Regions from separate parts of the Brevibacterium sp. SIMBA_078 genome, predicted to be linked through region 2. Evidence: predicted binding sites of a transcription regulator. Region 2 holds the regulator's gene; the other holds the start of a gene.
The links. The regulator LexA, encoded in region 2, represses DNA repair genes until DNA is damaged. The targets are predictions, from matches to a motif close to TCGAACANNTGTTCGA.
Positions count from the first base shown of each region.

Region 1 (15,066 bases), on a different contig from region 2:
CGCCGCGCATCCCGATCAGCCGGCCCTCGACGACGGCACCCGGGTGCTCAGCTATTCGGAGCTCATCACCGCGATTCGCGATCTCGCACTGGAGATGGCCGAGACCGGGATCGGCCCCGGTGACAAGGTCGGCGTCCGTGTCCCTTCGGGGTCGGTGGATCTGTACCTGGCGATCCTCGCCACGCTCATGCTCGGCGCGGCCTACGTTCCCGTCGACGTCGACGATCCGGATGAGCGGGCGCGCACTGTGTTCACCGAGGCGGCCGTGACCGGAGTGATCACCGCCGGACCACACATCGAATCCCGCACCGACCGCGGACCCCTCGACCGTTCCGAGCTGCGGTCCCCCACTCCCGATGACGACTGCTGGGTGATCTTCACCTCCGGGTCGACGGGCACCCCGAAGGGCGTTGCCGTCACCCACCGTTCGGCCGCGGCCTTCGTCGACGCCGAGGCGGCCCTCTTCTGCGTCGAGGAGCCATTGGGTCCCGGCGACCGCGTTCTGGCGGGACTGTCCGTGGCCTTCGACGCCAGCTGCGAGGAGATGTGGTTGGCATGGCGGAACGGAGCATGCCTGGTCCCGGCCCCGCGTGCGCTGGTGAAGTCCGGGATGGATCTGGGTCCGTGGCTGTCGTCGCGGCAGATCACCGTCGTTTCGACCGTGCCGACCCTGGCCGCGCTGTGGCCGGCGGAGAGCCTCGACAATGTCCGCCTCCTCATCTTCGGCGGCGAGGCGTGTCCGCCGGAGCTCGGGCGCCGGCTCAGCGACGATGACCGCGAGGTGTGGAACACCTACGGCCCCACCGAGGCGACCGTCGTCGCGTGTGCCGCCATGCTCGACGGATCCGAGCCGGTGCCCATCGGCCTGCCGCTCAAGGGCTGGGACCTGGCCGTCGTCGATGCCGAGGGCACGCCCGTCGCCGAAGGTGAGACCGGTGAGCTCATCATCGGCGGAGTCGGACTGGCCCGCTATCTCGATCCGGCGAAGGACGCCGAGAAGTTCGCTCCCATGCCGAGTCTCGGCTGGGAGCGGGCGTACCGATCTGGAGACCTCGTCATCAATGATCCGGCAGGACTGATCTTCGTCGGTCGCGCCGACGAGCAGATCAAGCTCGGGGGCAGGCGCATCGAGCTCGGCGAGATCGATGCTGCACTGCAGGCCCTGCCCGGTGTCGAAGGCGCTGCCGCTGCGGTGAAGAAGACCGCCGCCGGCACGGACGTCCTCATCGGCTACCTGGCCCCCGGTGCCGGTTCGGGCGAGGCCGACCTTCCCGCCTGGGAGGCCCGACTGCGTGACGAGCTGCCGGCCGCGCTCGTTCCCCGTCTGGCTCTCGTCGAGGACCTGCCTACGAAGACCTCGGGCAAGGTCGACCGCAATGCTCTGCCCTGGCCGCTCGATGACGGCGCCGAGGCGGCCGGATCCGATGAGGTCTTCGACGAGGACACGGAGTGGGTCGCCGAGCAGTGGGCCGCGGTCCTCGGTGCCCGCCCCGGCAGCGATACGGACTTCTTCACCGCCGGCGGCGGTTCCCTCGGTGCGGCGCAGCTCGTGTCCCGACTGCGCACCCGCCATCCCAGCGTCACCGTCGGCGATATCTACGCCCATCCGCGCTTCGGCGCCCTGTCCAGACTCTGCCTCGGCGAAGAAGGGTCCGGCATCGGACCGACGGGACCCAAGCGCACGATCACACGGACCTCCCGGGGGATGCAGGCCTTCCAGGTTCTGCTCGGGATCCCGGTGCACATCCTCGGCGGGATCCGGTGGGTGGTGCTGGCGATGCTGGCAGCCAATATCGGTGTCGGACTCGGCGCGGATCTGCCGCTGACTCCGTGGCCGGTCGTCGCCGTCCTCTTCCTCGTCTTCGTCACCGCCTGGGGACGGATGCTCATCTCGGCGGGAGCAGCGCGTCTGCTCATGATCGGGATCCGGCCCGGGGACTATCCGCGCTCGGGCTGGGTGCACAAAAGGCTGTGGCTGGCCGAGCACATCGCCGATCTCGCTGCGGCGGTCTCGGTGGCGAGCGCACCCTGGGTGACCTGGTATGCGAAGCTGCTGGGCAACCGCATCGGGCCCGATGCGGATCTGCATTCGGTGCCGCCGGTGACCGGTTTCCTCACCCTCGGCGAGGGTGCGGCGGTCGAACCCGAGGTCGATCTCAAGGGCTGGTGGGTCGACGGTGATCTGCTGCGCATCGGACGCATCGATATCAGTCGCAATGCCACGATCGGTGCCAGGTCGACCCTCATGCCCGGCGCGGAGGTGGGCGTCGGTGCCCTCGTCGAAGCCGGGTCTGCGGTGACCGGTCGGGTGCGGAAGAATCAGATCTACTCGGGATCGCCGGCCGTTCGCGTCGGGAAGGCGAAGAAGTCCTGGCCTGCTCCCCCGCCCAGGCGGCGTCTGCCGTTCCTGTTCTATGCTGTGGGCTCCCAGATCAATGCGCTGCTGCCGTATCTCGCTGTGGTGCCGGGCGTCGCCCTGATGCTCGCGCTGTCCGGGATCGAGGTCGTCGAGTCGCCCTGGCTGCTGGTGGCGTGGTCACCGGTGGTGGCCTGTCTGTGGTTCTTCACCACTGCACTGTTCATCCTCATTGCGGTGCGGATCCTGGCGATCGGCATGGAGGAGGGAGAGTTCCCCGTCCGCTCGGCCCGCGGCTACCGGGTGTGGGCGACGGAGCGGCTGCTCGACATGGCGCGGGACCTGCTGTTCCCCCTCTACGCGTCGATGCTCACCCCGTGGTGGCTGCGCCTCCTCGGTGCGAAGGTGGGGCCGGGCACTGAGATCTCGACGGTCGTCTTCGTACCGAAGATGACGACGATCGCGGCCGGTGCCTTCCTTGCCGATGACACGATGGTCGCCAGCTACGAGCTCGGCCACGGCTGGATGCGAGCCGGTCGCGCAAAGGTCGGCAAACGCGCCTTCCTCGGCAACTCGGGAATCGCCTCCCCAGGTCGCAGGGTGCCGAAGAACTCCCTCGTGGCAGTGCTCTCGGCAGCTCCGGCGAAGGCGAAGAAGGGATCGTCGTGGCTCGGCTCTCCCCCTATGCAGCTGCGCCGCGCCGCCGTGGAATCCGACGAGTCACTCACCTACGCTCCGACCTTCGGGGTGAAGACCGCCCGTGCCTTCTGGGAGACCCTGCGGATCTCATCGATCATCGCCGGCGGTGTGCTCATCACCGCCGTCGTGCTCACCATCTGGTTCTTCCTCGGTCTGCCGGGCGGGGTGGCAGCTCAGTCGACGACGTTCCTCGCCTCCGTGCTGTTGGCCCTGCTCACCTCGGGGATCGTCATGATGGCTGCCGGTGCGGTGGCGGCGGGACTGGCCGTGGCCGCGAAATGGATCCTCGCCGGTCCGATCCGGCCCGGGGAGCATCCTCTGTGGTCGTCATTCATCTGGCGCAACGAGGTCGCCGACTGCTTCGTCGAGCTCGTGGCGGCCCCCTGGTTCGCCCGGAATGCCGTGGGCACTCCTGCGATCGTGTGGTACCTGCGGGCGATGGGTGCGAAGATCGGTCACGGCGTGTGGTGCGAGTCCTACTGGCTGCCGGAGGCCGACCTCGTCGATCTCGGGGACAACTCGACGGTCAACCGCGGCTGTGTGGTCCAGACTCACCTGTTCCATGATCGGGTGATGAGCCTCGATACCGTTCAGCTCGATCCCGGTGCCACTTTGGGGCCCAACAGCGTCATCCTCCCAGCCTCCACCCTGGGCGAGAACGCCACGGTGGGAGCGACGTCGCTGGTCATGCGCGGCGAGTTCGTGCCGGCCCATGCCTACTTCAGCGGCAATCCTGTCATACCCTGGGTGGATGCCCCAGAACTTCCCTCACTCCAAGAAGAAGGCCGAGACGAAGACCGATCGAGCCGATCGCATGCTTGACTCCTATACGCAAGGCGTCGGCAACGCGGATCTTCACATCGACCACTACGATCTCGACCTCGACTACCGGATCGGTCCGAACCGTCTCTCGGCCAGGGCGGTGCTCAAGGGCCGCGTGCTCACGGACACCTCGTCGATCGTCCTCGATCTCACGGGCCTGCGGGTGACGAAGGCCAGCGTCAACGGCAAGAAGGTCCGCTTCTCCGCACAAGGGAAGAAGCTGCGGCTGACCACCCCGGCGCTGAAGAGTGACCAGCCGGTGGTCATCGACATCAGCTATACGGGCAATCCGGAACCGACGATCGGCACCTGGGGAGATGTCGGTTGGGAGGAGCTCGAAGACGGTGTGCTCGTGGCCGGCCAGCCCGTCGGTGCCTCGACCTGGTTCCCGTGCAATGACCATCCTTCGAACAAATCTCAGTACCGGATCTCGGTGCTCGTCGAGTCCGAGTACACGGTGGTGTCCAATGGGTCGCTGACGAAGAAGACCCGCAAGGCCGGGCGGACCCGCTGGACGTATGAGTCGACGACTCCCCTGGCGACCTACTTGGCGACGGTGCAGATCGGTCGCTACAAATACGGGCAGATCCCGCTGAGTTCCGGAACCTCGGGATTCGGTGCTGCGATGCGGGGCGCTGCGAAGGATGCCGTCGCCGGATCGGCCAGAGATGCCCTCTCGAGCGCCGTCCGAGGAGTCGCCGGCGCTGCCGGCAAGGACGTGTCTGTTCACGATTCATCGGGCCAGCGCACCACGCACAGCCGGACCGAGTCCCCCGTTCCCCTCGGCGTCTATGCCGACGATCATTGGGATGTGGCCGTCGAGCGCCTCGGCGTTCAGCACGGAATGATGAACCTGTTCATCGAACGCTTCGGCCCGTACCCGTTCGACGTCTACGACGTGGTCGTGACCGATGATGTGCTCGAGATCCCGCTCGAGTCGCAGCCGCTGTCCGTGCTCGGGCCCAATCATCTGGGGCCCGAGTGGGAGGCCGAACGCCTCGTCGCCCACGAGATGGCGCACCAGTGGTTCGGAAACTCGCTCACGCCGTCGCGGTGGAAGGACATCTGGCTCAACGAGGGCTTCGCCTGCTATGCAGAGTGGCTGTGGTCGGAGGAGTCCGGGCGTGCGAGTGCCGATGAACGTGCGCGGCAGTGGTGGGACGAGCTGTCCTCTCAGCCGCAGGACATCTTGCTCGGTGATCCGGGAGGGCCGGACATGTTCGACGACCGCGTGTACAAGCGCGGCGCCCTGTGTCTGCATGCCTTGCGCCTCGAACTCGGCGATGCAGATTTCTTCACCGCCGTCGGCGAGTGGACGAAGCGGTACCGTCATTCGTCGGTGAGCACCGAGGAGTTCATCCAGTGCGTCTCGGAGGCGGCAGACCGTGACATCGCCGAGGTGGTCCGTCCTTGGCTCGAGGAGCTCGAACTCCCGAAGCTGCCGGAGCTTCAGTAAGGGCCTGGCTGCGCCTCAGCCGGGTCCGGCCGCACTGCCACTTCAGCCGAGCTTGCGGACGAGCACGTCCGAGTCACCGTTACGTCCGACGGACACGAATCCGTGGTCGGCGTAGAGTTTCGCCGCCCCATTGCCGTCTTCGACGGACAGACTGACCGCGGGGAAGCCGCTCATCCGCGCCAGAGCACAGACCGTGTCGAGAAGGGCGCCGCCGATTCCCTGGCCTTGGTGGTCGGGCAGCACCGCCATCGAGAGTTCAGGGATGTCGGCCGCCACCCAGCCATATCCGGTGAAAGGCATCTGGTCATCCGTCGGCGTCAGATCGGCGGCCGTGCTCGATGCGGTGCCCTCGTCTGCATCACCAGCTGCGGGGCTTTCTCCGGCTGACTCGGAGTTATCGGCGCTTTTCACAGTCCGTGAATCGTGCTCGGCTTCATCTGCCGCGTCCTCGGGCACAACTTCGCTGCGGACGACCTCGTTGCCGGTCTTATCCAGGGCGGCGGCGAAGTCTTCGCCCACCCGTTCGTCGGCTTTCCCGACAACGTCGTCGATATTCGCCAGTCGCACCCAGGCGAGCCCAACGATCGGTGACTGCGCATCGGCTTCGGCGTGCACGGCGACGGCGATATCTCCCTCGCGTCCCCAGCCGCGGTAGTAGAAGACGGCATCGCTGCGGTATCGGAGGTCCTCGAGTTCGATTCGGGGCCTGTCCATCGACCAGTTGAAGCACAGGTCGAGGAACGGCAGGAAAGTCTCGTCATCGGTCTCGGCCGGGAGCGGACGGATCCGTCCGCGCAGGGAGGCGGCGGCCGCCTCGGCGGAAGTGTTCTGAGAATCAGCTGAAGGGTTTTGCGAATCGGCGGAGGTGTCCTGCGAATCAGCGGAGGTGTTCTGAGAATCATGAGCGTCAGTGTGTGCAGCGTTCATGAGATTCCTTTCTCGACGGCGCGTTCGATCCACGCCCGGTTGCGTACTCGCCAGCCCAGTGTCAGGGCGCGGAAACCGACGAATCCGATGCAGAAGCCGGCCCAGAGCCCGGGTGCTCCCGGCCAGATGTTGATGATCGGGATGAGCAGAATCGCGTATCCGATCACAGCGACCAATTGTGCCAGAGCCAGATACTTCGCGTCCTCAGCTCCCATGAGCACTCCGTCGAGAACGAACACGTACCCGGCGATCGGCATGCTCAGGGCGAGGACCGGCAGGAGTGCGGCCAGGGCCGAGACCACCGCCGGGTCGGAGGCGAAGGCGCGGGGGATGATTCCGGAGCCCGCGAACAGGACGACGCCGACCACGATGCCGAAGACGATCCCCCACAGGCACAGGCGGCGGTTGATCGCGGCGACCGCCTCGGTGTTCTTCGCCCCCAGTTCGAGGCCGATCATCGCCTGGCCGGCGATGGCCAAGGAATCGAGGGCGAGGGCGAGAGCGAAGAAGATGCTCTGAGCGACCTGGATCGCGGCGAGGTCCGTCGTGCCCATCGCCGTGGCCAGGAGGACGAGGAGGATGAGGGCCGCGCGCAGCGAGGCGTTGCGCACCAACAGCCATCCGGAGGTCTTCGCGGAGGTGAACACACCTGTCCAGTCAGGGCGGATGCTGGCGTGGAGGCGACGCGCCGCGCGGATGGAGATGGTGAGGTAGACCGCGCACATTCCGGCCTGCGCGATGACCGTGCCCATCGCCGATCCCGCGACTCCCATGTCGAGGCCGTAGATGAAGAGGGCGTTGAGGCCGATATTGACGATGCAGCCGGCGGCCGCGACGATCAGCGGGGTCTTCGTGTCCTGTAGACCGCGCAGCAGTCCGGTGGCCGCGATGACCATGAGCATGAACGGCAGACCCCACCACGAGATCGCCAGATAGGAGTGTGCGCCAGCGGTGATGGTCGGATCCGGGTCGAAGGCCTCGATCGCCGTATTCAGCAGGGGCAGTCCGATGATGATGAGCAGGACGGAGGTTCCCAGTGCCAGCCAGATTCCGTCGAATCCGGCCGTGATTGCGCCCGGTCGGTCCCCCGATCCCATCCGTTTCGCCACCCGCGGTGTGGTGGCATAGGCAAGGAATATCATCAGACCGAGCACCGTCTGCAGGATCGTCGAGGCGATCGCCAGCGATCCCAGAGCACCGGCACCGAGGTGGCCGACCATGGCCGTGTCCGTGAGCAGGAAAATGGGTTCGGCGATCAGGGCTCCGAGTGCGGGAAGAGCCAAACGGAGAATGTCTTTGTCGATCGCTGCCACGCCCCGATTCTAGCGAACCTGTTGTGCGGTGAGTCCGTCAGGAACCAGTTGTGCCGTGAGCCTGTCGCGAACCGGCGGTGCGGTGAGTCCGTCGCGATGGATCACTGCACAGCAGTTGTGGGTTCAAGCCCGATCGAAATGTCATGTCAGTGCCGAACTGTAGAGTCAGGGGACAAACAGATCAGTCTTGATTACTTTGAGAGCGAATTAGTTTTTCACAATCCTAATAGTTTTTTTGTTCTATTTGTAATCGGATTGTGACATCCATTCATGGCGATAGACCATATAATTGAGACAGGCGACTTCCCTGACGACTGACTTCCACAGAGGCGTGGAGAGGTGAGAGGCCGATGAAGAACATCGGAGACAGCGACGGACGGGTATTCGGCCTGCCCGCCGCTCCCCCTGCGGAGGCGGACGGCCGAACTCTGTCCCAGTTCCGCCGCGCTCACGGACTTCGCGTGGAGGTCGCCGAGGATTACGAACTCGTCGACCTGCTGGATGCCTATACGCGGAGCAGCCTCGCGCAGGTCAATTCCCTGATCGCCACCAGTCATGTCGTGGCGCAGGACGTCGCCTACGCTCTCGGGCTCAAGGACGGTCAGCTCGACGCGGTCTACGAGTTCGCGTCGTTCACGGAAACGTCGACCCGTTACTCCTCTCCAGAATCACGCAGCACAATTGCCGCTCGCCACGAGAGGAAGGCTCAGACCGAAGCAGCCGACAGCAGTCCCGTCACGCGCCAAGGCATCAGCGACGAAGCCATCGACCAGAAGATCTGCGCCGTCGACATTCCCTCCGAGGATCTCTTCTCCACTCGCAGGACCTGGACCAACAGAGAGAATCTGGCATGGGCCCAGGCTGCGGCTCAGGTCGAAGCGGAATCTGGAACGAAAATCGGCGTCAGCGCCGGTCCGAAGAAGGACCGCGCCGCCGGTCGCCGCCTCCGCCGAGTCCGGAAGTTGGCCGAAGAGCTCTTGTCCGACCCCGCACTGCTGCCTGACTTTCCCGGTTTTGACCCGGAACTGACTTTCTTCACATGGCTGCGCGGCAGCATCGAGCCGACCGAGGCAGGCGTGTACTCAAGTCTCCTCGGCACGACCACGAGCAAGTCGCTTCAACACATGACCTCGTCGATGACGCTGGCGCATGGTCTTCCGCGGTTCCTCAAGCGCTGCCTGGCTGGAGACTTCACGATCGAACATGTCGACTGTGTGACTCGTGCATGCCGCGACCTGCACTTCAAGCACTTGCCTGCGATGGACGACTACCTCGCGCACAGGCGCGCCGACATCACGATCGAAACTTTCAAGCGCTCGCTCGCCCTGCACATTGCAGTGCTTCAACCGAGTGAGGATACGTTGAAGAGTGTTTCGCTGCGTCGCCGAGTTGACTTCTGCACCGGTGACGACGGAACTGCCTACCTCACGCTGACCGGTCCCGCCCCGGAGCTTCAAGCTTGTTTCAGGAGGCTCGATGCATTCGCTCGTGCAGTGCACAAGAACAATACAAGTGCGTTCTCGAACCAGCTCAAGGCAGGCGACTGCTTTGATGAGGAGCGTTCGGTCTCCGCTCTGATGTTCGACATCCTCACGCGCACCCGTCCTCAGCTGAAACTGCGCATCATCAGCACGAACGAGGCAGACGGCTCGTCGACGAGCTCCGACTTCTCCCTCGACGGACTCTTCGCTGGACCGGATGGAGTGCCGATGCACGAGGGCGAGTCGCTGCTCGATTACATCGAGCGGGTCTTCGACGATATGGACACGAACGGTGACGAAGGACCGACCGGTTCACGTATCGCCGAGACAGATGGATCCAGCCGCCAGACGCCCGTGTCGCACGGTGATTCCGACCGCGCAGCACGCCCGCTGCACGATGATCCCTTCTACCAGGCACCCGCACGCACCACACCGGCCGACCGCGTCTTCGAATCACAGCTGCTCGAGGCCATCCTCAGCAGCAACAACACCACGGATCGCGTCAAGGCAGACGGGCTCTCGGCTCTCGTCGGTTCGCGTGCCAGCGGAGCTCGCCCCACGGCCGAGGGCACCGCTGCCGCAACCGCGAATAGTGTCGACGCTTTCGACAATCCCATCCTCGATACCGGCGAGCGCCGCATCAGCTTCGAATTCCTGCTCGACATGCCGACCAGCGAGTATTGGTTGGCGAATCAGGCCAGCACCTTCATCACGGTTCCTATGCTGACTCTGCTCAGTCAGTTCCAGCCGGACGGCAATGGATCGCCACCACCGACCGTCGATCCATCGGGTTCGCCGCTGCCAACCGTCGATCCCCCAGATCAGCAGTCATCGCCCACTACACCACCGATACCAGAGCCAACCGACCCAATTTCACCGCTCACAGATCCCCCGTCTGATTCTGCGTCGACATCTCCCGACGCACCGCTGACCTCAGAAGAGGTGTGTGATCTGGCGGGCATGCTTCCAGACGGTTCACCGATACCTGCGGATATGGCACGACGGGTCGCGGGTTACTCCACCACCTGGACTAGGCTGCTGACCGACCCCGCGACCGGAACACCGCTCGATGCGAAGGCAACCTCCTACGCGATTCCCAACAGTGTGCGCAAAACTCTCGTCGCCCAGTTCGTGACGTGCACATTCCCCGGGTGCACACAGCCCGCTGAAGTGACAGAGGTCGACCATATTGATGCGTTCAATCACTCCGACCCGACCCAAGGTGGTCTCACCCGCTTCGGAAATCTCCATTGCCTGTGCAAGGCCCACCACCTGCAGAAGACCAACGGCAATTTCGACGTGCGGATGACTGAGCCCGGCCACCTCGAGTACGTGTTCCGGCAGGGTGTCACCGCAGAGGTCATCTCCCCGGACAACCCCATCAGCGTCGAGCATGCGCGGCTGTTCCTCGAACGATTCGGCAGCGGCCTGTCTCGACAGGTCCGAGCAGTCACACCGGAGCGGTCGAGCACAGAGGATCTGCTTGCCCACGAGTACGTCCCGGCGCCCGAACGCGATTCTGACATCGAGCGTGAACCTGACGTTGACCGTGGATCTGACGCGGAGCCGCCTAGTGCTCACGCTGAGCCATCTGGTGCTCACGGCGGTAGAGCAGATGCGGACCACCCTGTTCCCGGCGGCCGGAAGCAAGCGAGGGAATGCCCTGAACCCGCTGCCACCCCTGGAACCCCCGGCTGGAGAGAACTCGTTGCCGGGGATCTCTACACATTCACACTGAAGCCTGCGACGTGCACCCCCGATCAAGCATCCGGCGCCGGGCAAGCAGACGAGGACAACTCCGAGCTGCGCGACTGGTTCTGGGACTCGGGCGAAGCTCCGCCGTTCTGAGGCGGCATTCATCCGGCGAGGCGAGGAGCACCGCTTCACCCGGGTCTCACAGTGACGAAGATTCACCTCACGTGTTTGTCAGACACAACGAAGGCCGACGGTACTCGGATCAGAATCGATCCGAGTACCGTCGGCCTTCTCAGCTCAGCGGCATAGTTTCACTGTTCCGGCTGAACGGCTGGCTGAAACCCTCAGCAGACTTCGAACAGTGCGGCAGCGCCCTGCCCGCCGCCGATGCACATCGTGACGACGGCGTACTTCACTCCGCGGCGACGTCCTTCGATGAGTGCGTGTCCGACGAGACGAGCGCCGGTCATCCCATAAGGATGTCCGACGGAGATGCCACCGCCGTCGACGTTGTACTTCTCCGGGTCGATGCCAAGGCGGTCACGGCAGTACAGTGCCTGGACGGCGAAGGCTTCGTTGAGTTCCCACAAGCCGATATCGTCGATCGACAGACCATGGTTCTTCAGCAGCTTCGGAATGGCAAAGACGGGACCGATGCCCATCTCGTCCGGCTCGCAACCGGCCACAGCCATGCCGCGATAGATGCCCAGCGGTTCGAGTCCGCGTCGGCTGGCCTCATCGCTCGACATGACCACCGAAGCGGATGCTCCGTCGGAGAGCTGCGAAGCATTGCCGGCGGTGATGCTCGGAACCTTCGACGCCACACCGGGCTCGAGCACGGGGTTGAGTCCGGCCAGGCTCTCCAGAGTCGTCGACGGGCGGTTTCCCTCGTCGGCTTCGAGCAGCACATCCTGACGCGAGGTCTCCTTCGTCTCCTTGTCGACGACGACCTTCGTCGTCGGCAGGGGCACGATCTCGTCATCGAACCTGCCGGCTTCCTGAGCGGCGGCCGTACGCTGCTGCGAGGACAGGGAGTACTCGTCCTGAGCCTCACGGCTGACACCGTAGCGTTCGGCGACGACCTCGGCGGTGGCCAGCATCGGGTAGTAGATGCCCGGAATGCGTTCTTCAAGCCACGGATCCTTGGCCCGGAACATATTCATCTTGTCGTTCTGGACCAGCGACACCGACTCCACGCCACCGCCGACGGCGATCTCCTGGCCGTCGAAGAGGACCTGCTTCGCCGCGGTCGCAATGCCCATCAGCCCGGACGCACACTGCCTGTCGATCGACATTCCCGGAACCGTCACAGGCAGGCCGGCTCGCAGCGCCGCCTGACGAGCGACATTCGTACCTTGGCTACCCTGCTGGAGGGCGGCACCGAAGACGACATCCTCGACCTCACCGCCTTCCAGACCGGCACGCTCGACAGCATGCTTGATCGCGTGGCCGGCCAACTCCTGAGCTTGGGTGTCGTTGAACGCACCACGGTAGGCCTTGCCGATCGGCGTGCGCGCCGTCGACACAATGACTGCTTCTCTCATGGGACTCACCTTTCGAAGATGTTCGTGAACTCGTCGTGAGGACGGTGGCGATCAGTCCTTCGGACCGCCGGCGACGTAGATGACCTGACCGGAGACGAACCCGGCACCCTCGGAGGCGAGGAACGATGCGGTGTGGGCGATGTCCTCGGGCTTGCCCGATCGTGCCACCGGAATCTGCTGGACCGAGGCTTCGACGAACTCCTCGAAGCCCATACCTACGCGCTCGGCGGTGGCCTTGGTCATGTCGGTTTCGATGAAGCCGGGAGCGATGGCGTTCGCGGTGATGCCGAACTTGCCGAGCTCGATCGCCCAGGTCTTCGTGATTCCCTGGATACCGGCCTTGGCGGCGGAATAGTTCGTCTGTCCGCGGTTGCCCTGAGCCGAGGTGGAGGACATCGAGATGATGCGGCCGAACTTCTCTTCGACCATGTAGGACTGGACGGCCCGCGCCATGAGGAACGCTCCCCCGAGGTGGACGGAGAGGACCTTGTTGAACTCTTCGTGCGTCATCTTGAACAGAAGGTTGTCACGCAGGATGCCTGCATTGTTGACCAGAACGGTCGGCGCGCCGAGGGTCTCAGCGACCTGCTTGACCGCAGCGTTGACCGAGTCCTCGTCGGAGACATCGGCTTCGAGGCCGAGCGCTTCGCCGCCGGCTTCCTTGATGGCGGCAACGGTCTCATCGGTGGGGCCCATATCAAGAACGGCGACCTTGAGTCCGTCGGCTCCGAGTCGCTTGGCGATGGCGGCTCCGATGCCGCGGCCTCCACCGGTGACGATTGCTGTACGAGTCATGAACAAGCTCCTAAAGTTGATGTTGCGTCATTGCCGTGGGGAACCGAGTGGTCGACTGCGGTTCGCGTCTGCACCGGAACCGATGTGACACAGCTCTCCCATACAGCTAAGGCCACTGTAGACCAATTCCGCCACTGAACGATTGTTTGCTCACCTTTCAGACAGATAGCCGAGTCCAGCGCCTCAGAACCTCGACGCGGTTCTGCGAGGCTCGGCTCGCAAGCACCCCGACCTCGCCTTTTGTTCTCCTCTCCGGCTCGACCCGGCAGATTAACGAACGTTCAAAAATCTAGCGCAAAACCATTGACTTCACCAGGATGATTTGGAATTGTTCACATCAGTCGAAGTCCATTTCGGATTGACGACGACTCTGAGAACTGTCATTGACGACGTCTCGGACACCGTGTGGAGCGAACCCGTTCCAGGAGCTTTTCAAAGGAGAAAAGATGAACTCTGTCTCGCGAAGTCGCCGCCGCAGACTTTCGGCAGCCGCAGTTATGGGTGCAATCGCCTTGACTGCCACAGCCTGTGGAGGCGGTGGTGGATCAGGTGAGGGCGACACGGTCGTCATCGGCTATACCGGGCCGCTCAGCGGAGGTGGCGCCGCATACGGTGAGAACGTGAAGATCGGTCTCGAAATGGCCATCGACGATCTCAATGCAGACGGCGTAGAGGTCGACGGCAATCCCGTGACTCTGGAGTTGAAGTCCCTCGACGACAAATACGCACCATCCACTGCCGCCAGCAATGCTCAACGATTAGCAGATCAGGACAAGGCGCCGGTCGTCGTCTCCCCGAACGCCGGAGCCATCAAGGCGATTCAGCAGATCAACAGCGGCAGGTCGAACTTCCTCATCTCCGCCTACACCTCTGACCCGGCCATCGTGCAGGCCGACAACCCTCTGACGATGATGATTCCTCCGAACTTCGAGTCCTATGCCGAGGAATTCTCCGAAACTGCCATGGAGCACGGAGGCAAGAAGCTCGCTCTGCTGGGAACTCAGAGTGAGTACGGACAACAGTGGACCAAGTCGATCAAGGATGCGTGGAGTGAGGCCGGTGGGAAGATCGGCGGCGACAACAGCGTCGACTACGCCACCGTGTCCGACTTTGCGGGCCCCGTCTCGAAAGCCCTGTCAGAGAAGCCCGACGCCATCTTCGTCGGCGGACCTTCCCAACCGACGGCGCTGATCATGGAGGAAGCTCGAAAGCAGGGCTTCAAGGGCAGCTTCCTCGTCATGGACCAGGCGAAATTGGATGAAATGGCCACGGTGACGAAGCTCGACAATCTCAAGAATTCGGTCGGCGTCCTGCCGGTCTCCGAATATGAGGATCCCGGTACCAAGGACTTCCTGAAGAAATTTGCTGAGAAGGCCGGAGAGAAGAAGGTTCCGACCAGTGAAACGGCGCTGAACTACCAGGGAATTGCGATCATCGCGAAGGCGATGGAAACCGCTGGGACAACCGACGACCCTGAGAAGATTCGCGAAGCCATCGGTGAAGCGCTGCCAGAGGTCGACGACAAGTACAAGGTCAATGGCTTCCCGAACGAGATCACGGAACAGGGACACCTCCTCAATCCCGATCTGGAGGCAACCTTCCTCAATGAGGACGGCAAATACACCAAGGTGCCGATCGAACAGGTATCCGACGAAAAGTAACTTCCGTCAGCGGCTGTATTGAAGGTGAGGCGCACGAGTGCGCCTCACCCGGCCGAACTCATGCCTGCAGAGGACCCGAAAATCATGACCCTCTTCATCCAACAGCTCTTCAACGGCCTCGCGCTGGGCGGCGTCTACTGCCTCGCTGCGATCGGTCTGACATTGGTGTTCGGAGTGCTGCGCATTCCCAACCTGGCTCACGGTGCGCTGTATATGCTCGGCGCCTACATCACCTATTTCTTCCTCACGACCGTCGGCGTTCCCTATATCGCCGCGATCGGCATCGCGGCGATCATGCTCTTCCTCGTCGGTGTTGG
Region 1 is NZ_JAWRYQ010000005.1:302,825-317,890, forward strand. Features, by position in the region: gene SB749_RS18375 (Pls/PosA family non-ribosomal peptide synthetase) at 1-3,877, shown strand, start outside; gene SB749_RS18380 (M1 family metallopeptidase) at 3,807-5,333, shown strand; gene SB749_RS18385 (GNAT family N-acetyltransferase) at 5,376-6,260, opposite strand; gene SB749_RS18390 (MATE family efflux transporter) at 6,257-7,573, opposite strand; gene SB749_RS18395 (HNH endonuclease signature motif containing protein) at 7,924-10,902, shown strand; gene SB749_RS18400 (acetyl-CoA C-acyltransferase) at 11,094-12,293, opposite strand; gene SB749_RS18405 (SDR family oxidoreductase) at 12,345-13,088, opposite strand; gene SB749_RS18410 (ABC transporter substrate-binding protein) at 13,601-14,749, shown strand; gene SB749_RS18415 (branched-chain amino acid ABC transporter permease) at 14,834-15,066, shown strand, end outside.
Region 1: SB749_RS18395 (HNH endonuclease signature motif containing protein) is a predicted target of LexA. The motif match lies at 7,851-7,866, and genes of this name have one in related genera.

Region 2 (15,066 bases):
ATGAGGATCGTCAGCAGTTCGTCCCGGCTCTTCACGTACCGATACACCGCACTGGAGACGACTCCGAGCTCACGGGCGATCGCTCGTAGCGACAGCCCGTCGACGCCCTCGTCATCGATCATGCGATTGCCGATGGCCGTGATCTGCGCTTCCGTCTCGATGCGGGCGCGCTGCCGCGGGGTTTCAGTCATGGCTTCACCTTACGATCCGAGAGCAATGATGACAACAGTGAGCAATGCTCTTGAATTGTCAACGCGTGAGGCCTACGCTGATTCGAGAGAGCACTGCTCTCGTTTATCACTCGGAGGTATCGAAAGGGATCCGTCATGAAAACAGCACTCGTCATCGGCAATGGTCAGATCGGTTCGGAGATCGCGGCTCAGCTCATCGCATCAGGCACAGTCGTCCGCATCGCCACCCGCTCCGGCAGAGGTTCATCCAGCACCTCATCCGGAGCGACCAACACCACCGCCCCGTCGGAAGCCTCGTCCACGGCTGGCACGACGACTGTCAGCGCTCCCACCCACATCAAGGCCGACGCGAGTGATCGCGCTCAGCTGGCCGAGTCCGCTACGGGAGTCGATGCGATCTTCGCCTGCGCACACGCTCCCTATGACAGTCGGAAATGGGAGCAAGTCCTCCCCCGCCTCGATGCGGCGATTCTGGACACCGCCGCGGACCTCGGCATCCCTGTCGTCTTCCCGGAGTCGGTCTACGCCTTCGCCGGACTGCGCACCCCGATCACCGAATCCTCCCCGTTCGCTCCGGTGGAGGACAAGGGACGAATCCGGCAGCGGCTCATCGAAGTCCGTGAGGCTCACACAGCGACCAGCGCGAGCGTCATCGCGGGCGATCTGCTCGGCAGGACCGCAGAGAAGTGGTCGTCGGTCGTGCGGATGTGCATCACCGAACCGATCTCTCACGGGCGCCGGGCCATGGTGCCGGCACGGACTGATGTCCCGCACGGAATCACCGTCATCGCCGATCACGCGGCTGCCATGATCCAGGCGGCTGAGGATCTCAAGAGCGTCCCCGCGGGGACGCATCAGCTGCGGATCGCACCGGCATCAAATCCGACACTGGCCGACATCGCCGACTTCACCGCTGACGTCGTGGGGAAGAAGCACAAGCGTCCGGTCTCAGTCCCGCGTTGGGCGACCCGTGCCATCGGCGCTTTCGAACGCTCCTTCTATGAGCTCAACCAGTTGGCACCGATCTGGTACGAACCCTGCGTCATTGCCTCCAGTGATTTGGCCGAAGCTGTCGGCACAACCGACTGGCGCGAGGGCGTGACACAGATGCTCTGAGGCATAACGGTCGCGACCGCCCGCTGACCGCGGAAGTTCGACAGTAGTCCGCGGAACTGCGTGGTCGTGTCCTGCTTCTGTCACCGATTGGGTTGGGGCCCAGTCATGGAAGTCTTCCGGCTCGGCTGGGATGCGCTTCGCCATGAGACAGAACTTGTTGCCGTCCGGATCCGCGAGAACATGCCAGCTTCCTGACGGCACGACATCAGTCTTCTTCGCACCCAGAGCCATAAGTCTTTCTAGCTCAGCCGAGCTGGGTCCGGGGTTTTGACGACAAGATCCCCGATTCGACTCACCATGGGCAATCGAACCTCACAGTCGGATTCCGTTGCCCGGGCCCAACGGCAGGTCGAAGACGAACCAGATGCCCAGCAGCACGGCCCAGGCCAGCCAGAACGGGATGACGAACGGGAACATCCGAGAAATGACCGTGCCCAACCCGGCGTTCGGCTCATACCGGCGGACGAGCCCGAGGAGGACGATCATGTACGGGTTGAGCGGGGTGATGACCTGAGTGGCCGAGTCTCCGACGCGGAAACCGGCTTGGATGAACGCCGGTTCGTAGCCGAGCAGGGCGAAGAGTGGGACGAACACGGCAGCCATGAGGGTCCACATCGACGACCCGGACACGATGAACAGGTTGAGCACACTGGCCAGGAGCATGAAGCCGATGACCGCGGCGAACCCGGTCAGCCCGATCGCCTCGAGCCCCGACGCCCCTGCGACGGCGATCCACGAACCGATTCCCGTCCAGTTGAACAGGGCGATGAACTGGCCGAGGATGAACGCGAGGATGAGGAAGGACATCATGTCGATGATCGACTGGCTCATCATTCTCACCAGGTCGTTCATCGATCTCACGGTGTGCACGACGATGCCGTAGACGACACCCATGAGCATGAAGTAGGCGAAGACGATGAACACGATCGACGACAGCAGCGGGGACTCCGGGAGGAATCCGCCGTCCTCGTTCCGCCAGGGAGAAGCAGGGAGCAGGAATGCGAAGAGGAAGACCGCGGTGAGAACGAGCCCCGAGACGACCGCCCAGATCAGCCCTTTCTTCTCCTCCGGTTCGAGTTCGGCCTTGATCTCTGTGGACGACTTTTCGTCCGAGGATTCAGAGGATCCCTCTGTTTTCACCGAGGCATCTCCGTAGGGGCTGTCGGGTGCCTGGTATTCGCGGGCCAGCCCGCTCGACGAGGCGTTCGCGTATTCGCGGGGCACTCCCTTGCGCACCATGTTCGGTTCGATCAGCCGGTCGATGATGAATCCGGCGATGACGGCCAGCACGATCGACGAGGCGATATTGAAGTAGTAGTTCGACACCGGGTTGACCGCGGTGTAATCGGTGTTCGGCAGGGTCTCCATCACCGAGGTGGTGATCCCGGCGAACAGAGCGTCGAGGCTCGTAGGGACGATCGAGGTCGAATAGCCGGCACCCGTGGCGGCGAACCCGCCGATGAGCCCGGCCATCGGATGCCGTCCTGCCGCTTTGAACACGAGCGCAGCCAAAGGCGGGATGATGACGAACGCCGAGTCGGCCATGATCGACCCGACCACCCCGACGAAGCCGACGGCATACGGCAGCAGCCACTTCGGGCTCTTGCCGAAGGCGATGCGCACGGCCGCTGCGAGCATTCCCGACTTCTCGGCCACACCGACGGCGAGGAGAATCGGCAGCACCGTCGCCAAGGGCGGGAACCCGATGTAGTTGTCGCCCATCGTCGTGGTCAGCCACGACAGGCCCTCCCCGGTGAACAGTCCCTTGATCGCAACGGTCTCGTCGCCGCCGGGAATGGCCACGGTGACATCGGCCATGGCCATCGCCGTGGAGACGAGGCCGGTGATGATGAAGAGCCCGAGGAACAGTGTGAACGGTTCGGGCAGCTTGTTTCCGATGCGTTCGATCCAGTCCAGCGTGCGCTGGCCGAAACCGACTTTCCCATCTGTCGTCGACATGAGCGGTCCTTCTCTTCGATGGATCAGGTCTGGGTGCGGCGGGACGATCTCAGTCGAAGAAGTGCTCGACGTCGATGGCTCCCCCGTCGCGGGTGAACTCTTCGGTCACCTCGGCGGCGAGAGCATCGTCGACGAGGAAGTCCAGTGCGGTGCACGCAAGACCGTAAGCTGCGTCGAGTGCCGCAATTTCAGCGGCCGGGGTCTGCGCTGCCTCGGCGAATTCACGAGTGTGCAAGGCCACCTCGGCGTCGGCGGTCTTGATGAGCGGATGGATGCCGGGAATCCGGTAGGAGACATTGCCGAAGTCCGTGGACGCAGCGATCGATTCGTCGAGCACTCCCGAGGGAAGCGGTTGGCGACCGCGCGCCTGTTCGTGTTCGGCCCAACGGGCGGTCAGCGTCGAATTCGTACGCACGGGCAGCGACGGCGGATGTTCATCCCAGTCGACAGTGACGCCGGTGCCGGTCATGAGCGCGGCGCCCTTCGCCGCCTCCTCGACCCGGTCGGAGAGCTCTTTGAGCGTCTCAGGGAACTTCGAACGGACGTAGCACTGCACGGTGGCGGTTTCGGTGATGATCGACGGTCTCGTTCCGCCGTCGGTGATGACCGCGTGCAGACGGGAGATCGGCGGCATCTGCTGCCGCAATAGGCCAAGTCCCTGATAGAAGAGGTTCGCCGCGTCGAGGGCGTTGCGCCCCATGAACGGCTGCGCCGAGGCGTGGGCGGCGACCCCCGAATACGTGACCTTGAGCAGGCGGCGTCCCAGCCACACCTGGTCGGCGCAGTCGTAGCCGTAGCCGTGGACCATGATGGCTGCGTCGATTCCGTTGAAGGCACCGGCCCGGGCCATGACCTCTTTGCCCGAATGACCTTCTTCCGCTGGGGTACCCAACAGCACGACGGTGCCCGGCACGGCGTCGGGGTCCTTCTCGTACAAGGCATGGAGGGCCAGGAACGCACCGACTCCAGCGGTGGCGATGATGTTGTGCCCGCACGCATGCCCGATCTCGGGCAGGGCATCGTATTCGGCGAGGATCGCGATCGTGCGACCGTGGCCGGATCCCGTCGTCGCCCGCAGTGTGGTCTTCACGCCGTAGAGGCCGGTCTCGACGTCGACTCCGTGATTCTCCAACACCGAGGCGATCGCGGCGACCGAATCGAACTCTTCGAAGGCCGTCTCGGCGAGATCATGGATGGTGTGGAGCAGGCCCGTGAGGTCGCCCTCCGCGGCGTCCAGTCCCGCAGCGATGCCGGACCGGCTCGTCACCGGGGCACCGGTGAAGTCAGAGACCCACTCGGCGGCCTGCTCGGCCCGAGCCCGGGTCTGTCTGGCCATCTCGTCGAGGTAGCTGTCGTCCGGTGCGGTCGAGTGGCCGAGGTCACGGATTTCGCTCATGGGTCACAAGCATAGGTGCCCTGCCGATCTGACACGCCCGGAACGGTCAGACTTCGACGAGGCGGATGGCCAGAGAGTCGATCTTCGCGACGAGGTCCTCGTCACCGGCGACAGTTTCCTGGAACCGGCGCACTTCCTCCGGCGGCACTTCGGACTCGACGCCGAGTGTGATGCCGAGCTCCGGCCCACCGAGGTGGACACTGTTGCTGCCGGGGCTCACACCGATCCGAGCCAGCCACGGGAAGGACTCGGCAATGGCACGCAGACGCTCGGCCACCTCGGCGTCGGCCCAGGACGGAGTCCAGGGCTGGGACTGCACGAACGCGAACATAGCCGGGCGGCGCAGCAGGAACGAGGACTCGGCCCCCGGATCGAGGACGACGAGCTGGGACTCGGCCTCGATCGCCCCGAGGACGAGCCGTTCGGACTCGATCGGCACGGGACGGGCGCCGGAATGCCACGCCGTCAACGGTGGGATTCCGGAGAACCCTGGAGTGCACTCGCGGCCGTCCTCGGCTTGGAGGCGGACCATCGCCATCTCCGAGGAGTTGTCGGCCATGAGCCCGTTCTCTCCGACCTCCTGATCGACGACCATCGGCACGATCGGGGCATAGAGCCTGGCCCCGGACAGTGCCGCGACGACCTGCTGGTGGGCGGCCGGATCCAGGGGTGCATGAGCGACCTGGGTCAGGGCCTCCAACAGGGCCGCATCCGCCAGCCCGGTGTCACCGGAGAACGGGTTGGGTTTGAGATCCCGGCCCTCCCACGCCTGTCCGGCGGAATCCGTCGGGGCATGGGCGTCGCCCGCCTGGGCATCAGACGCGGCGGACCGGGGCTCGTCCGGCCCATGCGGCTGGCCCGACTCGTGAGGGTGGCCCGGATCGTGCGAGTGCGTGCTCACAGACTCACCGTCCTGCGACGTCGAGGGCTTCTTCCAGAGTGAACTTGCCGGCGTAGAGTGCCTTGCCCACGATCGCCGAGTCGACGCCGAAGGGCACGAGCTCACGGAGGGCACGCAGATCGTCGAGGCTCGAGACTCCGCCGGAGGCGACGATCGGAGAGTCCGTCTTCTGCGCGAGATCCTTGAGCAGGTCGACATTGGGGCCCTGCAGGGTGCCGTCCTTGCGCACATCGGTGACGACGTAGCGGGAGCAGCCTGCGGCTTCGAGGGTGGCGAGGACTTCGTAGAGGTCGCCGCCGTCCTTCGTCCAGCCGCGGGCGGCCAGGGTGGTTCCGCGCACGTCGAGGCCGATGGCGACCTGGTCGCCGAAGCGCGAGATCATCTCGGCCGTCCACTCGGGGTTCTCCAGGGCGGCGGTGCCGATGTTGACGCGCTCGGCTCCCGTGTCGAGTGCACGTTCGAGGCTTTCGGTGTCACGGATGCCACCGGAGAGTTCGACCTTGATCCCCACTGCCTTGACGACCTGGTTGAGCAGATCCGAGTTCGATCCGCGTCCGAAGGCGGCATCGAGGTCGACGAGGTGGATCCATTCGGCGCCGCGGCTCTCGAAGTCCTGAGCGGCGTCGATGGGTGAACCGTAGTCGGTTTCGGTTCCGGCTTCGCCCTGGACGAGGCGGACGGCCTTGCCGTCGGCGACGTCGACGGCGGGGAGGAGGACCAGCTTGTTCGAACTGTCTGTCATTGTGACCTTTCTGCCAGGGTGCCACGGGGTTTGAGGCAACCATAGTCGGTGTGCTCGGTCAGGAGCTGAGTGAGCCTGTGGGGTTGGTGCCGGAGCTGCCGGTGCTGCCGGAATCGCTGCCCGGGCTGCTGTCGGCGGCGAACGAGGCGAGCCAGTTGCGCAGGAGCTTGGCGCCTGCCTCGGCGGATTTCTCGGGATGGAACTGTGCTGCCCAGGTGGTTCCGTCTTCGACGGCGGCGATGAAGTCATTGCCGTGGCGGGCGGTCGTCACTGTCGCGTTCGCCGGCGGCTCGGTCGCGGCGTAGGAGTGGACGAAGTAGAAGCGTTCGTCCCCGATGCCATCGAACATGGCCGAGTCCGCGGGAGCGTTAACCTTCGACCATCCCATATGCGGGATGACCGGTGCGTCGAGGCCGGTGACGGCTCCGGACCACAGACCGATGCCCTCAGTCTTGACTCCGTGTTCGACACCGCGGGCGAAGAACACCTGGAGGCCGACGCAGATGCCGAGCAGCGGTCGCCCTTGTTCGTGGCGTGCCCGGATGAGGTCGACACCCCCGACGTTCTCCAGTCCGGCCATCACGGCCGAAAATGCGCCGACGCCGGGAACCAGCAGTCCGTCGGAGTCGTTGATGACATCGTGATCGGCCGTCAGCGTGACCTCGGCACCGGCCGCGGCGACCGCACGAACGGCGGAACGGACGTTTCCGGCACCGTAGTCGAGGACGGCGACAGTCGTCATCGCTTCGCTCCCTTGCTCAGCACCGACCAGATCCTCCACAGGGAGAACCCGAGGACGATGGCACCGAGTGCGGCGACGACCCAGGCGATGGTGTTCCCGCCGAGGGCCAGAGCAATGCCGAAGGCCATGACGAGTCCGGCGAGGACGGCGGCGATGATCCACAGCAGAGCGGTGCGTGCCATGGCGGCCCGGCCAGGGCTCATCGTGGCCGCACTGGCCTGCAGCTTCGTCATCGACGAGGTCGGGATATTGCCTTCGACGTCCTCTGCGGCAACGGTTTCGAGCAGGAGACCTTCGAGCACATCGGGCAGGTTCTTCAGCGCCAGCCCGGCCGGCACATCGGATTCTCGGGCGCCGTGGCGGAAGTGGCCGGCGTCGATCTGCTCTTCGCTGCGCACGAGGAGGAGGACCTCATGTTTGCCCGCGAGCTTCGAGATCACTGCGGCCGCCTCGTTGCCGGCTTTGACATCCGTGTCGGCGAGCACGATTCCGCTGAACTCGCCGATCGGCACGATGATGCCGGAGATGTTCGACAGCACGCACGCGGCGGCCAGCTGTTGGGCGACCCCGAACGGGGTCACGATGACGGTTGTGCTCACAGGACTCCCTTGGTGCTGGGAACGGAGTTGCTGCGCGGATCGGTTTCGACGGCCTCCCGCAGCGCGCGGGCGAAGGCCTTGAACTCGGCTTCGACGATGTGGTGCGGGTCGCGACCGCGCACCAGGTCGAGGTGGACGGTCAGTCCGCCGTTGAAGGCGATCGATTCCAGCGAGTGTGAGGTCATCGAACCGGTGAAGTGACCGCCGATGAGGTGGTACTGCTGGCCTTCGGGCTCGCCTTCGTGGACGAAGTAGGGGCGCCCGGAGACGTCGACGACGCACTGGGCCAAGGCCTCGTCCAGCGGGACGGCGGCGAAGCCGTAGCGGCGGATGCCGACCTTGTCGCCGAGCGCTTCGCGCAGGGTCTGGCCGAGCACGATCGAGGTGTCTTCGACGGTGTGGTGGACGTCGATGTGCGTGTCGCCGGTGGCGGTGATGTCGAGGTCGATCATCGAGTGCTTCGACAGGGCGGTGAGCATATGGTCGAAGAACGGCACGCTCGTCGAGATGTTCGAACTTCCGGTGCCGTCGAGGTTGACGGACACGGACACCGTGGACTCGGACGTGGTGCGTGAGTTCTGGGCCTGCCTCATGGAGTGCCTTTCGTCGGGGCGGCTGATGACGGGGTCGGAGACTGCGGACGATCCGCGAGGATGTCCGGGGATTCGGCGAGGATGTCGTCGATGGCGTTGAGGAACGCTTCGGTCTCCTCCTCGGTGCCGGCGTTGACACGAGCGTGGCCGGTGATGCCGATATCGCGGATGAGGACTCCGCGGTCAAGGAGCTTCTGCCACAGATCGGCCGGTGAGGCGATGTTGCCGAAGAGCACGAAGTTCGAATCGCTGTCGTGGACGGTGAAGCCCGCCTCGGCGAGGTGGCTGGACATCCGATTGCGCGAGTCGATGAGACGGTCGACATTGCCAAGCAGCAGTTCGGCATGTTCGAGAGCCGTGCAGGCCAGCACCTGAGTGACCTCGGACAGGTGGTAAGGCAGGCGGACGAGGCGGAGGACGTCGATGAGCTCGGGTGCAGCGATGGCGTAGCCCAAGCGCAGGCCGGCACAGGCGAAGGCCTTGCTCATGGTGCGGGAGACGACGAGGCGGGGCCGGCCCTCAAGCAGAGTCATCGCCGAAGACTTGGCGGGACGGGAGAATTCCGCATACGCCTCGTCGACGATGACTATCCCTGCGCAGTTGTCGTAGGCGGCTTCGATGACGTCGAGACCGATCGAGGTCCCGGTCGGATTGTTCGGGGTGCACAGGAAGACGATGTCCGGATTCGCACGAGCCACCTCGGCGGCGACGGTCTCGGCATCGAGGGTGAAGTCGTCATTGCGTTCGACGTGCTGCCATTCGGCACCCGTGCCCGTGGTGATGAGCGGGTGCATCGAGTACGAGGGGGTGAAGCCTATGACAGTGCGGCCCGGACCACCGAAGGCCTGGACGATATGGCTGAGCACTTCGTTCGAGCCGTTGGCGGCCCAGATCATGGAGGGGTCGAGGTCGACGGAGTCTCCGGCGCGTTCGTTCACACCGTCCAGATAGGTGACGAGGTGTTCGCGCAGTGCGGTGAATTCGCGATCGGGATATCGATTGAGTCCGGCGAAGTGATCGTCGACGGCGGCGCGCATGCTCTCGACGACGACGTCCGGAAGCGGATAGGCGTTCTCGTTGACGTTGAGTTGGACCGGCACATTGAGGTGCGGAGCCCCGTACGGCTTGAGGCCGACGAGGTCTGAACGCACTGGCAGAGAGTCGATGTTTCCCACGGCGATCATTCTACCGAGAGGCCCCCGCCGCCCGGGCGGCGGGTCGGGCATCGAGATACGCCGGTCGGCTCACCCGATCGAACGGGTCAGCGCGCTGCCGGTCGGGCCGGCGCCCTGCCGGTCGAGCAGGGTCCGACCTCAGCGGACGGGGACGTCGAGGGTCTGGCCGGGGTGAACCGTCGGGGTGTCCAGGTGGTTGATCTCGACGATATCGGCAACGACATCGCGGGTGTCGCGGTCGATGCCGAGATTCGAAGCCACGGTCCACAGCGATTCGCCCTCACCGACGACGACTGCCTCGGCGTCGATGCCGATGCTCTCCGTCTCCGATTCGGCGACAGCAGCTGCCGAGAACGACTGGGTGGCGAGGAGGACCGCTCCGCCGATGACGACGAGAGCGACGAGCAGGGTCCGGAGAAGGCGCACAGCCTGGCGTCCACGAGGGGTCAGGTGCAGCTCGGTGTTCTGTGCAGACATCGCATTACCTCTTTCATTCGTACGATTCCACCAGTAATCGGTAGAACGTCTGTTCTATTCAACATGCCAATCGAACAAATGTCCAGTCCAACTCGAACATCTATGCGACAATGAGAGGGAACCAGCGTTGTTGATTGATCTGTCAGAACCATCTCAGTCGGCACTGACACGAGAATTTCCGAAGCGGAGATCACGGCGTTCAGCGGCAGGGAATAGAACGAAGGGGAACGAGCAATGGTTCAGAACAAACGAGGCAGAGGCAGGCCTCGCAACGAAGATGTTGCCAGCGAGATCGCTGCCGCTCGCACCGATGACGACGTCGTCCAGATCCCTGAGGGGTCATCCGGTGAGGGCGACTTCCGCCTCACTCCCCGTCAGCGTCTCGTGCTTGAGACCATCGAACGTGCGGTCGTGACCAACGGCTACCCGCCGAGCATGCGCGAGATCGGCAAGGCCGCCGGGCTGGCCTCCCTCTCCAGCGTCGCCCACCAGCTCTCCCAGCTCGAACGCCTCGGCTATGTCCGCCGCGACCCGAAGCGCCCGCGTGCGATCGAAGTGGTCAATCCGTTCGAAGAGGAAGAGGCAGAGCGCGCGAAGTACGAGGAGCTCGCCAACAACACCGTGCAGGTGCCCGTCGTCGGACGCATCGCCGCCGGTGGCCCGATCCTGGCCGAGCAGGAAGTCGACGATGTCTTCTCCCTGCCGACCCAGGTCGTCGGCTCCGGTGAGATGTTCCTGCTCAAGGTCGTCGGCGATTCGATGATCGAAGCCGCCATCTGCCACGACGACTGGGTGGTGGTGCGCAAGCAGCACACCGCTGACAACGGTCAGATCGTCGCCGCCCTCCTCGACGGCGAGGCCACGGTGAAGACCCTTAAACGCAAGGCCGGTCAGCAGTGGCTGATGCCGCAGAACGAGAACTACGAACCCATCGACGGCACCTACGCCCAGATCATGGGCCTCGTCGTCGCCGTCATCCGCCGCCTCTGATCTTCCGTCGGCTCTCCGCAGTCTGAACGCAAAGGCCCGCGACCGATTCGGTCGCGGGCCTTTGCATCATCCTTCGTCGGTTTCGGCCAGCCGTGCCAGGCTCTTGCGGACGAGGCCGGAATTCGTCGTCGGCCACATCCGCGGCATCGAGTTGACGAGGAACCCGGCATACCGGGCCGAGCGCAGCCGCGAGTCGAGCACGGCCACCACTCCCCTGTCCTTGGTCGACCGGATGAGGCGTCCGGCTCCCTGAGCCAGGCGCAGGGCGGCATGCGTGGCCGACACCGCCATGAATCCGTTGACTCCCCGCTGGTCGGCATCGCGTGCCCGCGCCTGCATGAGCGGGTCGTCGGGACGGGGAAACGGCAGACGGTCGATGATGACCAGGCGGTTCGTCCGTCCCGGCACATCGACTCCCTGCCACAGTGACATGGTTCCGAACAGGCAGGACTGATCATCGGCGGTGAATTGGGAGACCAGCGCCGGCAGGCCGTCGTCGCCTTGGAGCAGGATCGGGAAATCGAACTTCTCCCGCAGATGTTCGGCCGCCGCATTGGCCGCCGCCCGGGAGGAGAACAGGCCCAATGCTCCGCCGTTCGAGGATTCGACGAGTTCCTCGAGTTCGGTCAGCGCCTCCTCGCTCAGTCCGCTGCGTCCGGGTTTGGGCAGGTGGGAGGCGACATAGAGGATGCCCTGTTTGCCGTAGTCGAAGGGTGATCCGACATCGAGGCTGTCCCATTTCGGGGCGTCGGGTCCGAAGAGTCCCAACGAGGCTGCCACTGCGTCGAAGTTGCCACCCAGGGACAGAGTCGCCGAGGTGGCCACGACCGTGGATTCTTCGAAGATGCCGTTGCGCATGGTCCCGGCCACGCTCAAGGGTGCGACGACGAGATTCGTCGTCTCCTTCTCGCGGAAGGTCGAGCGTGAGAGCCAGATAACGTCGTTCTTTCCCGGGTCGCAGAAGCGTTCGGCGAGTTCGAAGATCTCCTGGCAGCGTGCCTTGGCCATCTGCCGGCCCGCGTCGGCCTCCTCGGTCTTGCCGCCGATGTCGTTGATGATCTGGCGGGCGGAATCGCGGATCTGCGCCAGAGCCAGTCCGAGCGCCTCGCTCATGTGGAGGATGAGCCCCTCGGGCACCGAGGTCTGCGCACGTTCGAGTGCCGCCGCGGCGGAGTCGAGCAGAGACACGACGCCGTCCTGGACGGTGGTGTGTTTGCGTACGGAACTCGTCGCGGCCGAGAGCATGCTCGTGTTGATCTGCCCGGACAGGGCGCTGGTGACCCGGTCCTTGAGCTCGTGGGCCTCGTCGATGATGATGACATCGTGTTCGGGCAGCACGTTCGATTCCCCGAAGGCGTCGATGGCCAGCAGGGCATGGTTCGTCACGACGATATCGGCGTCGGCGGCATTGTTCCGGGCGATTTCGGCGAAGCATTCGGTGAACAGCGGACAGTTCGAACCGAGGCAGTCGAAGGCGTTGACGGACACCTGTGACCAGGCACGATCGCTGACGCCGGGTAGGAGATCGTCGCGGTCGCCGGTGTCAGTGGTCTTCTCCCAGGTGCGGATCCGCTGGATCTCCTCCCCCAGCCCGGAGCGTTCGGTGGGTTTGCGTCCCGCCTCGGCGTCGGCACCGAGGTCGAAGAGCATGCCCTCGCCCTCGTCGGGGTACCCGCCGGCGAGCTTGTGCTTGCACACATAGTTCCGGCGCCCCTTGAGCAGTGCCGCCCGGGGCAGCGGATCGAGGTCCTTCTTCACGGCCTTGAACAGCCGGGGCAGGTCGCGGTGGATGATCTGCGTCTGCAGGGCCAGGGTTGCCGTTGAAACGACGACCTTCCCGCCGGTGCGGGTGACGTACTCGGCCGCCGGCACCAGGTAGGCCAAAGATTTGCCGGTGCCGGTTCCCGCCTGCACGAGCAGATGGATTCCCTTGTCCAGCGACGAGGCGACCGCCTGCGCCATCTCCTGCTGACCCTCACGTGGCGATCCGCCGATGGCGCCGACAGCGGATTCGAGGAGGGTGTCGACTGCCTTCACTCGTCGATGACCAGGTCCGGACGTTGGAATTCGCGCAGTTCGTCGACGAGCTCGGTCGGCACCTTGGCCTGCAGGCTGGTGCCCTCCGTGCCGTGCGATTCGTGTTCGACCGTGCCGAGGGCGTAGATCTTCGACACGAGGTCACCGCGTTCATAGGGAACGAGCACGGTCATGTCGATGTCCGGGACGGGAAGGCGGTTCTCGATGGCCTCGATGAGGTCATCGATCCCTTCCTTCGAGACTGCGGAGACGAACTGGGCGTCGGGATACTCCGCGCGCAGGCCGGTGATCACGGCCTCCTCGGCGATATCTGCCTTGTTGAACACGAGGAGTTCGGGGATATCCCCGGTCTCGACGTCTTTGAGGACGTCGCGCACGGCCTGGATCTGTCCGTGCGGATCCGGGTGGGAGGCATCGACGACGTGGAGGAGCAGATCCGAGCCGGCGGCTTCCTCCAGGGTCGAGCGGAAGGCCTCGACGAGCTGGTGGGGCAGGTTGCGGACGAACCCGACGGTGTCCGTGTAGGTGAAGACGAGGCCGTCGGCGGTCTTGGCCTGCCGGACGGTCGGATCGAGGGTGGCGAACAGGGCGTTCTGCACCATCACCTCGGCGTCGGTGAGCAGGTTGAGCAGGGAGGACTTGCCCGCGTTCGTGTAGCCGACGATCGCGACGGAGGGTACGTGGTGGCGGGCGCGGTTCTTCCGCTTGGTCTCGCGGGAGGGCGCCATGGCGTTGATCTCGCGGCGCAGCTTCGACATGCGCGTACGGATACGGCGACGGTCGAGTTCGATCTTCGTCTCACCGGGTCCGCGGGAGCCGATTCCGGCACCGCCGGCGACACGGCCGCCGGCCTGACGGGACAGGGACTCACCCCAACCGCGCAGTCGCGGCAGGAGGTATTCGAGTTGGGCGAGTTCGACCTGGGCCTTGCCTTCGCGGGATTTCGCGTGCTGGGCGAAAATATCGAGGATGAGCGCGACGCGGTCGACGACCTTGACCTTGATGACGTCCTCGAGTCCGCGCCTCTGGCTGGGGGCGAGTTCGGAGTCGATGATCACGGTGTCGGCGCCGACGGAGGAGACGACCTCGGCGAGTTCGGCAGCCTTGCCTTTGCCGAGGTAGGTGCCCGGGTCCGGCTTGTCGCGACGCTGGATGAGCGCGTCGAGGACCTCGGAACCGGCGGTTTCGGCGAGTGCGGCGAGTTCGCGGATCGAGTTCTCGGCTTCGGCCTGGGTGGTGTTCCAGATGCCGGCGAGGACGACGCGTTCGAGGCGGACCTGACGGTATTCGACCTCGGTGATGTCTTCGAGCTCGGTGGAGAGTCCGGCGACGCGGGTGAGGGCGGCGCGCTCGGCGAGGTCGAACTGGTCATCGCCCTGGGTGGTGTCGTGATCATCGAGGGCTTGGGCGCCTCGGGAGAGCACACGATCGAGCATCGCGTTGCGACGCTCCTTGTCTTCAGACGTCATTCATTCCTTTGTTCTCTGCCGCCCGCACGGAACTTCTCGTGCGGACGTCGTCATGCTTGCCACCGGTCCAGACGATTCGCACCGACGGTGGTGTCCATCAATTCTCCCACAGCCGTCTAGACTGAAACGGTGTCAGAGCACTATTTCACCGAATCGCCGAGCAGCGAGGCCAAGTCGCGGGTACTCAACCTCGATCTGGCCGGCCGCGCCGTCACCGTCGAAACCGTATCCGGCACGTTCTCGCCCACTCGCCTCGACCTCGGCACCGCTGTGCTGCTGCGGCATCTGGCTGAGCCGCCGGCCGGCGATATCCTCGATCTCGGCTGCGGTTGGGGGCCGATCGCCCTGCACACGGCCTTGGATGCCCAGGACGCCGAGGTGGATGTTCGAGTGTGGGCACTCGACGTCAACTCCCGGTCCCTGGAGACCACCGCGGCGAATGCGCGCAGGCTGGGTCTCGATACGATCAACACCGTCACCGCCGCTGATGTTCCCGCCGACCTGCAGTTCGCCGCGATCCGGTCGAATCCGCCGATCCGCATCGGCAAGGAAGCGCTGCACGAACTCTTGGAGACCTGGCTGCCGCGTCTGGCGCCGGGCGGCCGCGCCGATCTCGTCGTGTCGAAGAACCTCGGCGCCGATTCCCTGCAGAAGTGGATCGCCGGGATGCTCGGCGACG
Region 2 is NZ_JAWRYQ010000004.1:389,585-404,650, reverse strand. Features, by position in the region: gene SB749_RS16720 (TetR/AcrR family transcriptional regulator) at 1-191, opposite strand, end outside; gene SB749_RS16715 (NAD-dependent epimerase/dehydratase family protein) at 327-1,307, shown strand; partial or broken gene SB749_RS16710 (VOC family protein) at 1,437-1,556, opposite strand; gene SB749_RS16705 (AbgT family transporter) at 1,620-3,266, opposite strand; gene SB749_RS16700 (M20 family metallopeptidase) at 3,316-4,662, opposite strand; gene SB749_RS16695 (SseB family protein) at 4,709-5,563, opposite strand; gene priA (bifunctional 1-(5-phosphoribosyl)-5-((5-phosphoribosylamino)methylideneamino)imidazole-4-carboxamide isomerase/phosphoribosylanthranilate isomerase PriA) at 5,568-6,305, opposite strand; gene hisH (imidazole glycerol phosphate synthase subunit HisH) at 6,364-7,047, opposite strand; gene SB749_RS16680 (hypothetical protein) at 7,044-7,646, opposite strand; gene hisB (imidazoleglycerol-phosphate dehydratase HisB) at 7,643-8,239, opposite strand; gene SB749_RS16670 (histidinol-phosphate transaminase) at 8,236-9,414, opposite strand; gene SB749_RS16665 (LysM peptidoglycan-binding domain-containing protein) at 9,553-9,891, opposite strand; gene lexA (transcriptional repressor LexA) at 10,126-10,881, shown strand; gene SB749_RS16655 (ATP-dependent DNA helicase) at 10,948-12,918, opposite strand; gene hflX (GTPase HflX) at 12,915-14,387, opposite strand; gene SB749_RS16645 (class I SAM-dependent methyltransferase) at 14,517-15,066, shown strand, end outside.